One region of the Pantoea osteomyelitidis genome, then DNA from elsewhere that is predicted to be linked to it. Evidence: riboswitches for the same ligand, from Rfam matches in the RefSeq annotation. Region 1 holds a riboswitch; the other holds the start of a gene.

Region 1 (5,685 bases):
TTAACGACTGGCGTTTTGTTGACGATGCCGGCAAGGTGCCGAATCCCGATTTCGTGCTGAACAAGCCGGAGTTTAAAGGCGCCAGCATTCTGCTGGCGCGTGAAAATTTCGGCTGCGGCTCCTCGCGCGAGCACGCGCCCTGGGCGCTGACCGACTTCGGTTTTCACGTGGTGATCGCCCCCAGCTTCGCCGATATCTTTTACGGCAACAGCTTTAACAACCAGCTGCTGCCGGTGAAGCTGAGCGAAGAAGAAGTGGATGAGATGTTTAAGCTGGTCGCCGCCCAGCCGGGCGTGCAGTTTACCGTGGATCTGGAAGCGCAGACCGTGCGCGCCGGCGACAAAACCCACAGCTTTGAGATCGACAGCTTTCGCCGCCACTGCATGATTAACGGTCTCGACAGCATCGGCCTGACGCTGCAACACGACGACGCCATCGCCGACTACGAGCAGAAACAGCCCGCCTTCCTGCATTAATGGTTAAAACAACGGGCAACGCAGGTTGCCCGTTATTTTAGACATCCTTCACGCGCGTCGAGAGCGCAAACGCCACAATCGACAGCAGCAGCGCCAGCCAGTAAACCGCACCGTGTCCGTAATGCTCGCTGAGCACGCCTTGCAGCACTCCGGCCAGAATCATCCCGGTAGATATGGAGTTGGTAAAGAGCGTGGTGGCCGCCCCTGGCCGTCCCGGCATCAGATCCTGAAACCAGAGCATGCCGATCCCGGCAATAATGCCGATAAAGATGGCGTTAAACAGCTGCAATACCATCAGCGCGGTGCGTGACTGAAACAGCACCAGCCCCAGATAAAACAGCACCCCTGCCGCCACGGCAATCAGCATCAGCTTGCGTTTGCCCAGCCGCTTCGCATAGTGCCCTGCCAGCAGCATCACCGGAATCTCCAGCCCGGCGGCAGATCCCATCAGCAGTCCCGCCAGCTTTTCAGGCAGGCCCAGCGTGGTGCTGATCCAGAGCGGCATGTCGATGATATACATGGTGTTGCAGGTCCACATCGTCACCGAGGCGATAAACAGCAGACGCACGTTGCGATCTTTCCAGCCGCTGATTTGCGTCAGCAGCACTTCCGGTGACTGCGCAATGCGCGGCACCGAAGGCAGGGTAAACCAGACCAGAATCAGACAAACCAGGAACAGCGCCGCCGCCACCAGAAACATCACGACAAAACCGTAGTTGAGCGCCAAAGCAAAGGAGAGCGGCGGGCCGATGACCCAGGCGAGCGACAGCTGCGCCCGCATCACCGAGCTGAACATCACCACTTCGCGCGCCGAACGATCGGCATATTCACGCGCCAGGGCAAAAATCTGCGGCATCGAGACGCTGGCCAGCGCCGACAGCAACACGCCCAGGGTGATGAGCGTCAGATAGTGGCGATTAAAGGCGAAGAGTACCGCATTAATCAGCGCCATGCCGCAGCAGAACAGAATCAGCATGCGCCGGTCGCCGCGGTTGTCGGATCGCTTCGCCACCAGCAGGCTGACCACAATACCAGCGATAGCGTTAACGGTGAAAAATAGCCCGACCCAGAAAGGCCTTGCCTGCACCTCGCGCGTCAGAAACAGGCTGAGCGTAGGAGCCTGCAAGGCGCCGGCAACGCCAATCATAAAGGAAACGACCATAAAGGCCAGATAGACCGGGTTAAACCGGCGTTGTCGTGTTAACAGCGATTTCATACCGAAATCCCTTACAGGATGAAACGGAGGGGAAAGGAAAGGGTAGAAGATTTCACAGGCAAAAGGAAAAAGCCAGTAAAGTTAACGCCGTTGGCGTATTCCGTCGGGTTCGCTGTAAACCTTTCACCCGGCGACGGAAATGACTAGAATGAGCCGTTCTCAACGGGGTGCTGTTTATCGCTGCGATAAAGGGCTGAGAAATACCCGTCGAACCTGATCCGGTTAGCCCCGGCGTAGGGATTTGAGATGTCTCTCCGCTCAGATCCTTTGCGACTCATATCATCCTTCCTCTCAAGGAGCGCAAAGTGTTGAAGAAAATATTGCCCGTTCTGCTGCTGTTATCCGCACCGGCGCTGGCCGCCAAACCGGTGTTAACCGTCTACACCTATGACTCCTTTTCCGCCGACTGGGGCCCCGGTCCGGCAGTAAAAAAAGCTTTTGAGGCGCAGTGCGGCTGCGAGCTGCGCTATGTGGCGCTGGAAGATGGCGTTTCTCTGCTGAATCGTCTGCGTATGGAAGGGAAAAACAGCAAAGCGGACGTGGTGCTCGGCCTGGATAATAATCTGGTGCAGGCGGCGCAGGCAACCGGCCTGTTCGCGCCCGGCGAGGTCGATACCTCGTCGCTGACCGTGCCGGGCGGCTGGCAGAACCGCACCTTTATTCCCTTCGACTACGGCTATTTCGCTTTCGTCTATGACAAGAACAAGCTAAAAAACCCGCCGAAAAGCCTGAAAGAGCTGGTGGAAAGCCCGGAAAAATGGCGAGTTATTTATGAAGATCCGCGCACCAGCACGCCGGGATTAGGACTGCTGCTCTGGATGCAAAAAGTCTATGGCGATAAGGCGCCGGAGGCCTGGCAAAAGCTGGCGCAGAAAACCGTCACCGTCACCAAAGGCTGGAGCGAAGCGTACGGCCTGTTCCTGAAAGGCGAAGGCGATCTGGTGCTGAGCTATACCACCTCTCCGGCTTATCACATTATCGAAGAGAATAAACAGAACTACGCGGCGGCGAACTTTAGTGAAGGCCACTATTTGCAGGTGGAAGTGGCGGCACGGCTGGCAAACAGCAAGCAGCCGAAACTGGCGCAGCAGTTTATGCAGTTCATGGTTTCCCCGGCCTTCCAGCAGACCATTCCCGGCGGCAACTGGATGTATCCGGTGATCAAAAGCGATCTGCCAAAAGGTTATGACGTGCTCAGCGTGCCGCAGACCGCGTTGCAGTATACGCCGCAGCAGGTTGCCGACAATCGCGCACAGTGGATCAGCGCATGGCAACGCGCCGTCAGCCGCTGATCGCCCGCTGGCTGCTGCCGGGCCTGCTCGCCGCGCTGCTGCTGTGCGGCGTCGCGCTGCTGGCCTTTGGCGCGCTGTGGCAGGCTGCGCCGCAGATTGCATGGCGCGGCCTGCTGACTGATAGCTATCTGCATCACGTTATCGCCTTCTCTTTCTGGCAGGCGCTGCTCTCCGCGCTCTTTTCCGTGATTCCGGCGATTGCGCTGGCGCGCGCGCTGTGGCGACGACGCTTTCCCGGTCGCCAGCTGCTGCTGCGCCTGTGCGCCATGACGCTGGTGCTGCCGGTGCTGGTGGCGGTGTTTGGCATACTGACCGTCTATGGCCGCGTCGGCTGGCTGGCGCAGCTCTGCCGCTGGATCGGCATCGATTATCATTTTTCTCCCTATGGCCTGCAGGGCATTTTGCTGGCGCACATCTTTTTTAACCTGCCGCTTGCCACCCGACTGCTGTTGCAGGCGCTGGAAAGCATACCCGGCGAACAGCGTCAGCTGGCGGCGCAGCTCGGTATGCGTGGCTGGAACCGTTTTCGCCTGCTGGAGTGGCCGTGGTTGCGACGCCAGCTGCTGCCCGCGGGCGCGCTGATCTTTATGCTCTGCTTCGCCAGTTTCGCCACCGTGCTGTCATTGGGCGGCGGGCCGCAGGCCACCACTATCGAGCTGGCGATCTATCAGGCGTTAAGTTACGACTACGATCCGGGGCGCGCCGCGCTGCTGGCGTTGATCCAGCTCAGCTGTTGTCTGGCGCTGGCGCTGCTGAGCCAGCGGCTGAGCAATGCGCTTCCCACAGGCAGCAGCGTGATGCAGGGCTGGCGCGATCCGCAGGACTCGTGGTTCTCCCGTCTCAGCGATGGCCTGCTGATTGCGCTGGCGCTGCTACTGCTGTTGCCGCCGCTGCTGGCGGTGATCGTCGACGGACTGAACGGCGGGCTGAGCGGCGCGCTGCGCCAGCCTGCGCTCTGGCTGGCGGCCCTGACCTCGCTACGCATTGCGTTGGGCGCCGGGCTGCTCTGCGTGGTGTTGACCCTGATGCTGCTCTGGAGCAGCCGCGAACTGCGTCTGCGACAGCAGCGCTGGCCGGCGCAGATGCTGGAAATGAGCGGCATGCTGATTCTGGCGATGCCCGGTATCGTGCTCGCCACCGGCTTTTTTCTGCTGTTCAACGCTACTATCGGTCTGCCGCAGTCGGCGGATGGCATCGTGATTTTTACCAACGCGCTGATCGCCATCCCCTATGCCATCAAGGTGCTGGGGAATCCGATGCGCGATGTGGCCGAACGCTATACAAGGCTTTGCCTGTCGCTTGATATCAGCGGCTGGAACCGGCTGAGGCTGATCGAGCTGCGGGCGCTGAAGCGCCCTCTCGCACAGGCGCTGGCGTTTGCCTGCGTGCTCTCTATTGGCGACTTCGGCGTCGTCGCACTGTTCGGTAGTGCTGATTTTCGTACCCTGCCCTTCTATCTTTATCAGCAGATAGGGGCCTACCGCGGTCAGGATGGCGCAGTCACCGCCCTGCTGCTGTTATTGCTCTGTCTGCTTCTTTTTACCCTGATGGAAAAATTGCCCGGCCGCCATGCTGACACTTACTAACCTGACCTATCTCTACCAGCATCTGCCGATGCGCTTTTCCTTTACGGCGCAGCGTGGCGAACGGCTGGCCGTCCTCGGTCCGAGCGGCGCGGGAAAAAGCACCCTGCTGAGCCTGATAGCGGGCTTTCTGCCGATCAGCCAGGGCAGGCTGCTGCTCAACGGCGAGGATCACAGCCGCAGCGCCCCGGCAAAAAGGCCGGTCTCGATGCTGTTTCAGGAGAACAACCTGTTTCCGCATCTGAGCGTGGCGCAGAACATGGGGCTTGGGCTGCATCCCGGCCTGAAGCTGAATGCCGATCAGCGCGCGCAGCTGGCGCAGATCGCCACCCGCGTGGGTTTAAGCGATCTGCTGCAACGGCTGCCGGGCCAGCTCTCCGGCGGGCAGCGGCAGCGCGTTGCGCTGGCGCGCTGTCTGCTGCGTCAGCAGCCGGTGCTGCTGCTGGATGAACCTTTTTCCGCGCTGGATCCGGCGCTGCGTAAAGAGATGCTGCAACTGGTGAAAAGCGTTTGCGAAGAGCGCGACATCACCCTGTTGATGGTGTCGCACAGCCTGGAGGATGCGGCGCAAATTGCCCCGCGCAGCCTGGTGGTGGTGGATGGCCGCATCTACTGGGACGGCGCGACCACACAACTGTTATCGGGAGAAACGCGGGAAGCCGACGTGCTTGGCATCCCGCTGCGTTAGCTGAGGAAAACCCGACCAAGCAGATGACGGAAGGTCGGCATCATCGGATGGAACTGGATGGCAACGAAAGCGGCCACGGCGATCAGCAACCCCAGCGGCGCCAGCCAGCGCAGACGCTGCGCCGTTAGCAGAGGCGACACCCAATCCTGCGTTTTGCCGCTGCGCCACCAGCGCCAGCAGAGCCAGACGCCCAGCCAGACCGCCAGCGCCACTAACAGCAGCAGCCATTTAAACCCGCTGCTCTGATCCGCATTTGGCACGTCGATGGCGACCCCGGCCAGAATACCCGGCATCAGGTACAGCGGCGTCCAGAATACGCAGCCGATCAGATTCGGCGGCAGGAATTTACGCACCGGCAGTTCCAGCATCCCCGCCACCAGCGGGATCAGCGGGCGCGTCGGGCCGACAAAGCGTCCCACCAGAATGGTAA
Region 2 (5,685 bases), on a different contig from region 1:
TGGCCCTCCACGCCGACTTCCTCCAGCAGCAGCTGGCGGCTGTAGCGCAGAAAATCGCTGTCATTGAGCATCACTGTCTCCTTGCGGCTCCGCCAGCATCAGCAGGGTTTGCGTCGCGGCGCGCCAGTCCGCCGCCTGAGTAATGGCGCTCACCACGGCGATACTGCCGACGCCGGTGGCGAGCACCTCAGGCGCGCGCGCAATGCTGATGCCGCCAATGGCGACGGTGGGAATATGCTCCAGCCGCGCCAGGTGCCGCTTCAGCTCTGCTAAACCCTGCGGCGTGGAGGGCATTGACTTGGTCTGCGTGGGGAAAATATGGCCCAGCGCGATGTAGGAAGGACGCAGCGCCAGCGCCCGATCCAGCTCGGCATCGTCGTGCGTCGAGACGCCAAGCCGCAGCCCGGCGTGACGTATGGCGTCAAGATGCGCCACATCAAGATCTTCCTGGCCCAGATGCACGCCGTAAGCGTTGTGCTTGATCGCCAGTCGCCAGTAATCGTTGATAAACAGCCGCGCACGGTGCTTTTTACCCAGCGCTATCGCCTCGATAATCGCCGGTTCCACCGCCTCGTCCGGACAATCTTTAATGCGCAGCTGAATAGTGCGCACGCCCGCATCCAGCAGACGAGCAATCCACTCCACACTGTCGACCACCGGATAAAGACCGAGCTTCGGCGCGGTGGCGGGGAAGGGGGCCGTCATGCTTTCTCCTCCTTCAGCGTGTCGGCCGGATGGTAAAGTTCGCCGCCCCGGCTGCGGAACGCCTCGGACATCTGCGCCATGCCAATCTCCACCGGCTGCGCCTGCGCTTCCTGACGCGCCGCATAGTCGCGCACTTCCTGGGTAATTTTCATCGAGCAGAATTTCGGGCCGCACATCGAACAGAAGTGCGCCACTTTGCCCGACTCCTGCGGCAGGGTTTCATCGTGATAAGCGCGCGCCGTCTGCGGATCGAGCGCGAGGTTAAACTGATCTTCCCAACGGAATTCGAAGCGCGCTTTTGACATTGCGTTGTCGCGGATCTGCGCGCCGGGATGACCTTTCGCCAGATCGGCGGCATGGGCGGCGATTTTATAAGTAATCAGACCCTGCTTCACATCCTCTTTGTTCGGCAGGCCGAGGTGCTCTTTTGGCGTGACGTAGCAGAGCATGGCGCAGCCAAACCAGCCGATCATCGCGGCGCCAATGCCAGAGGTGAAATGATCGTAGCCGGGGGCGATATCGGTGGTCAGCGGGCCGAGGGTATAAAACGGCGCTTCATGACAGTGTTCCAGCTGTTCGGTCATATTGCGGCGGATCATCTGCATCGGCACATGGCCGGGGCCTTCAATCATCACCTGGACATCATACTCCCAGGCGATTTTGGTGAGCTCGCCCAGCGTGTGCAACTCGGCGAACTGCGCTTCATCATTGGCATCCTGAATAGAGCCGGGACGCAGGCCGTCGCCCAGCGACAGCGAGACATCATAGGCGGCGCAGATTTCACAGATTTCGCGGAAATGCTGATAGAGAAAGCTTTCTTTGTGGTGTGACAGGCACCATTTCGCCATGATCGAGCCGCCGCGCGAAACGATGCCGGTCAGACGTTTGGCGGTCATCGGTACGTAGCGCAGCAGCACTCCGGCGTGGATCGTGAAGTAATCCACCCCCTGTTCCGCCTGCTCCAGCAGGGTATCGCGAAAGATTTCCCAGTTCAGATCTTCCGCCACGCCATTTACTTTCTCCAGCGCCTGATAGATCGGCACCGTGCCGATGGGCACCGGGCTGTTGCGCAGAATCCATTCGCGCGTTTCGTGGATGTAGCGGCCGGTGGAGAGATCCATCACTGTATCCGCGCCCCAGCGCGTGGCCCAGACCAGCTTTTCCACCTCCTCTTCAATCGAAGAGGTCACCGCCGAGTTGCCGATGTTGGCGTTGACCTTCACCAGAAAGTTGCGTCCGATAATCATCGGTTCCGATTCCGGGTGGTTGATGTTGGCGGGGATAATGGCGCGCCCGGCGGCGACTTCCTGACGTACAAACTCCGGCGTGATGTTCTCTGGCAGATGCGCGCCAAAACTGTTGCCTGCATGCTGCTGTAACAACACCTCGCTACGGATGCGCTCGCGCCCCATATTTTCACGCAGGGCGATAAATTCCATCTCCGGGGTAACAATGCCGCGACGCGCGTAGTGCAGCTGCGTGACGCACTGGCCCGCTTTGGCTTTGCGCGGGCGCGGCAGATGTTCAAAGCGCAGATGGTCGAGACCATCATCGGCAAGACGCTGCTGGGTATAGGCTGAGCTGAGCTGCTCGATCGCGTCGCTGTCGCTGCGCTCCGCTATCCAGTCGGCGCGCAGCTTGTCGAGGCCGCGATGCACATCAATACTCGCCTGCGGATCGCCATAGGCGCCAGCGGTGTCATAGACCGGCACCGGCTCGTTGGCTTCATAATGCGGTGTTTCTTTGCTGCCGCCCGTCAGCGTAGGACTCAGGGCGATTTCACGCATCGGCACGCGAATATCGTCGCGGCTGCCGGTAATCCAGATTCGCGTTGAGTTGGGAAAGGCGGTGCCCTGCAGGGAATCGATAAACTGTTGTGCCTGAGCGCGCTGCTCGCGACGGTTCGGTTTTGACGTAGTAGACATAGCAATTTTCCAGTTAAAAGGGGAACGTTGCTTGTCCGGAGTTCGGAAGGAGTAACAGGATCGGCGCGCGCAGACCACACGACGCCGTACTGATGATGTTTACTCTTGTTCCCTTCGCAGGTTCTAACCTGATCAGGTTCCGCGGATCCCGAATGAACGGTCTCAGCCCTAAGGCACTCCGACAAGATGAATAAAAAGGTGTTTCAGGCGAACATGATCGCCTGAAAGCTAAACGGGCTTTGGCAGTGAAAACTTGCCAAAGCCCGTTTAGCATAAAAGGGCTGCTAAAGAATCACAAGCGATTTACAAAATGATAACTTATGCCGGACGGGCGATATCGCTTTCGTTGGCCGCTTCGGTGCGCACCAGCGCGTTATCCCATGCCAGCTGGATCAGTTTGTCTTCCAGCGTAAAGCGAATTTCCAACACTTCGCCCACTTCCGACAGCGCCTGCTGGAAGGAAACGCAGTTCTCATCGTTAATCGCCTGCTGCAGATAGCCGTCATAGAGCTGCATCAGACGTTCAGTATTTTTTTCCAGCGCCGGGTAGATCTGGGCAGCAGCGGTCATCGGGCTATCGCCGCTCATTTCGCTGACGATGCGCTCATAAATACTGAAATGACCTGCTGAAAGGTAATCCACCAGGGTGTGACAGAAGCTATCCAGCGCCTGCTCATCAAGCGTGGTTAACGAATCTTTGTTCGGCTTGATGCCAACCATATTGTAATAGGCCACCAGCAGCTGGCGGCGAGCGTTAAGCCATGAATCCACCAGTTCGTTACTGCCACCTACGCGCTCGGTGAGGATGTCTAACTGGTTAAACATATTGGACTCCATGTGAGTTATAGTTGTTGATCTACACACTTAACATCAGAACTTCAGCGTGCTTATCGACGCTAAGGATGACGATTTATATGCAACGTGAGATCTCAAGCGTAGACGCTGGATGGTGGATTGTCAGCCATGAACAAAAACTTTGGCTGCCGAATGGCGAATTACCGCACGGCAAAGCTGAAAAATGGGGTCTGGCGGGCAGCGAAGGTCGGATAATTGGCGAGTGGCTGGGCGAGACGGTCTGGCTGGTCTGCGCGTCGCGGCCGGAGAATATGGCATCGCTGCGCCAGCTTATCGATCAGGATGTGGGACTGTTTCAGCTGGCCGGACGCGGCGTGCAGCTGGCGGAGTTTTATCGCGCCCATCGCTGGTGCGGCTACTGCGGTCATGAGATGCATCCCGGCAAACGGGAATTCGTCTGCCTGTGCAGCCACTGCAACGAACGCTACTACCCGCAAATTGCGCCCTGCATTATCGTCGCGATCCGCCGCGGCGACGAAATCCTGCTGGCGAACCATGTGCGCCATCGCAACAGCATCTATACCGTGCTGGCGGGCTTTGTGGAGGTCGGGGAAACCCTCGAACAAACCGTGGCGCGTGAGGTGATGGAAGAGAGCAACATCAAGGTAAAAAACGTCCGTTACGTCACGTCGCAACCCTGGCCGTTTCCCCATTCGCTGATGATGGCGTTTATGGCGGAGTATGAGAGCGGCGAGTTAAAGCATGATGAGAAAGAGTTGCTGGATGCCGGCTGGTTCCGCTACGACGCCTTGCCGATGCTGCCGCCCGCAGGCACGGTGGCGCGCAGGCTGATAGAAGATACGGTTGCCTTATGCCGCGCCGGGGCGCAATGAGTGTTACACTACGCGCCTGTGATGGAGAGAGCCTGAAATGAGTGAACTGAAGAACGATCGTTACCTGCGCGCCCTGTTACGTCAGCCGGTGGATACCACGCCGGTCTGGATGATGCGACAAGCCGGGCGCTACTTACCGGAATACAAAGCCACGCGCGCGCAGGCCGGTGATTTTATGTCGCTGTGTAAAAATGCCGAGTTGGCTTGTGAGGTGACGCTACAACCCTTGCGTCGTTATCCGCTCGATGCGGCGATCCTCTTCAGCGATATCCTGACCATTCCTGACGCGATGGGGCTGGGTCTCTATTTTGAAACCGGCGAAGGACCGCGCTTCGCGCATCCGATCACCTGCCGCGCCGATGTGGATAAGCTGCCTGTGCCCGATCCGGAGCAGGAGCTGGGCTACGTGATGAACGCGGTGCGCACGATCCGTAAAAACCTGAAGGGCGAAGTGCCGCTGATCGGCTTCTCCGGCAGCCCGTGGACGCTGGCGACCTATATGGTGGAAGGCGGCAGCAGCAAAGCCTTCACAAAACTAAAAAAAATGATGTATGCCGATCCGGCTACCCTGCATGCGATGCTGGATAAACTGGCAGAGAGCGTTATTCTTTATCTGAACGCGCAGATTCGCGCCGGCGCACAGTCGGTAATGGTTTTCGATACCTGGGGCGGTGTGTTGACCGGCCGCGATTACCGCGAATTCTCGCTGTACTATATGCACAAAATTGTCGACAGCGTGCTGCATGAGAACGAAGGCCGTCGCGTGCCGATCACCCTGTTCACCAAAGGCGGTGGTCAATGGCTGGAAGCGATGGCGGAAACCGGATGTGACGCGCTGGGTCTTGACTGGACCACCGATATCGCCGATGCGCGCCGTCGCGTAGGTCACAAGGTTGCGCTGCAGGGCAATATGGATCCCTCCATGCTCTACGCGCCGCCGGCCCGTATCGAGCAGGAGGTGGATACCATCCTGCAGGGCTTTGGTCAGGGCAGCGGTCATGTGTTTAACCTGGGGCATGGCATTCATCAGGATGTGCCGCCGGAACATGCTGGCGCATTTGTCGAGGCGGTACATCGCCTGTCGCGCCCGTATCATCAGGAGTAATTATGGATATTGCGGCATTACGTGCCGAGCAATTGTCACGCGCTGCGGATGTAGTACGTGACGATGATTTCGATGTGCTGCCGCCGCGTTTTATCGCTGGCGCAGACGTGGGATTCGAGCAGGATGGCGAAGTGACGCGTGCCGCAATAGTGATCCTGGAATACCCCTCGCTGAAAATGGTGGAGCATCGCGTGGCGCGTATCGCCACCACCATGCCTTATATTCCCGGCTTCTTGTCGTTTCGCGAATACCCGGCGCTGCT

Evidence for each region. A riboswitch is a leader RNA that binds a small molecule or an ion and turns the genes downstream of it on or off. The one in region 1 is predicted to bind thiamine pyrophosphate.
Region 2: it holds a riboswitch for thiamine pyrophosphate, as region 1 does, so the genes downstream of both, thiC (phosphomethylpyrimidine synthase ThiC) here and thiB (thiamine ABC transporter substrate binding subunit) in region 1, are expected to answer to the same signal.

What each region holds. Positions count from the first base shown of each region.
Region 1 covers NZ_JBGFSN010000003.1:393,916-399,600, reverse strand. The annotation lists gene leuD (3-isopropylmalate dehydratase small subunit) at 1-476, shown strand, start outside; gene ABU178_RS04100 (sugar efflux transporter) at 514-1,692, opposite strand; TPP riboswitch at 1,846-1,950, shown strand; gene thiB (thiamine ABC transporter substrate binding subunit) at 1,998-2,984, shown strand; gene thiP (thiamine/thiamine pyrophosphate ABC transporter permease ThiP) at 2,960-4,570, shown strand; gene thiQ (thiamine ABC transporter ATP-binding protein ThiQ) at 4,554-5,255, shown strand; gene ABU178_RS04080 (DedA family protein) at 5,252-5,685, opposite strand, start outside.
Region 2 covers NZ_JBGFSN010000013.1:22,416-28,100, forward strand. The annotation lists gene ABU178_RS19985 (HesA/MoeB/ThiF family protein) at 1-71, opposite strand, end outside; gene thiE (thiamine phosphate synthase) at 61-705, opposite strand; gene thiC (phosphomethylpyrimidine synthase ThiC) at 702-2,630, opposite strand; TPP riboswitch at 2,723-2,821, opposite strand; gene rsd (sigma D regulator) at 2,949-3,455, opposite strand; gene nudC (NAD(+) diphosphatase) at 3,545-4,318, shown strand; gene hemE (uroporphyrinogen decarboxylase) at 4,356-5,423, shown strand; gene nfi (deoxyribonuclease V) at 5,426-5,685, shown strand, end outside.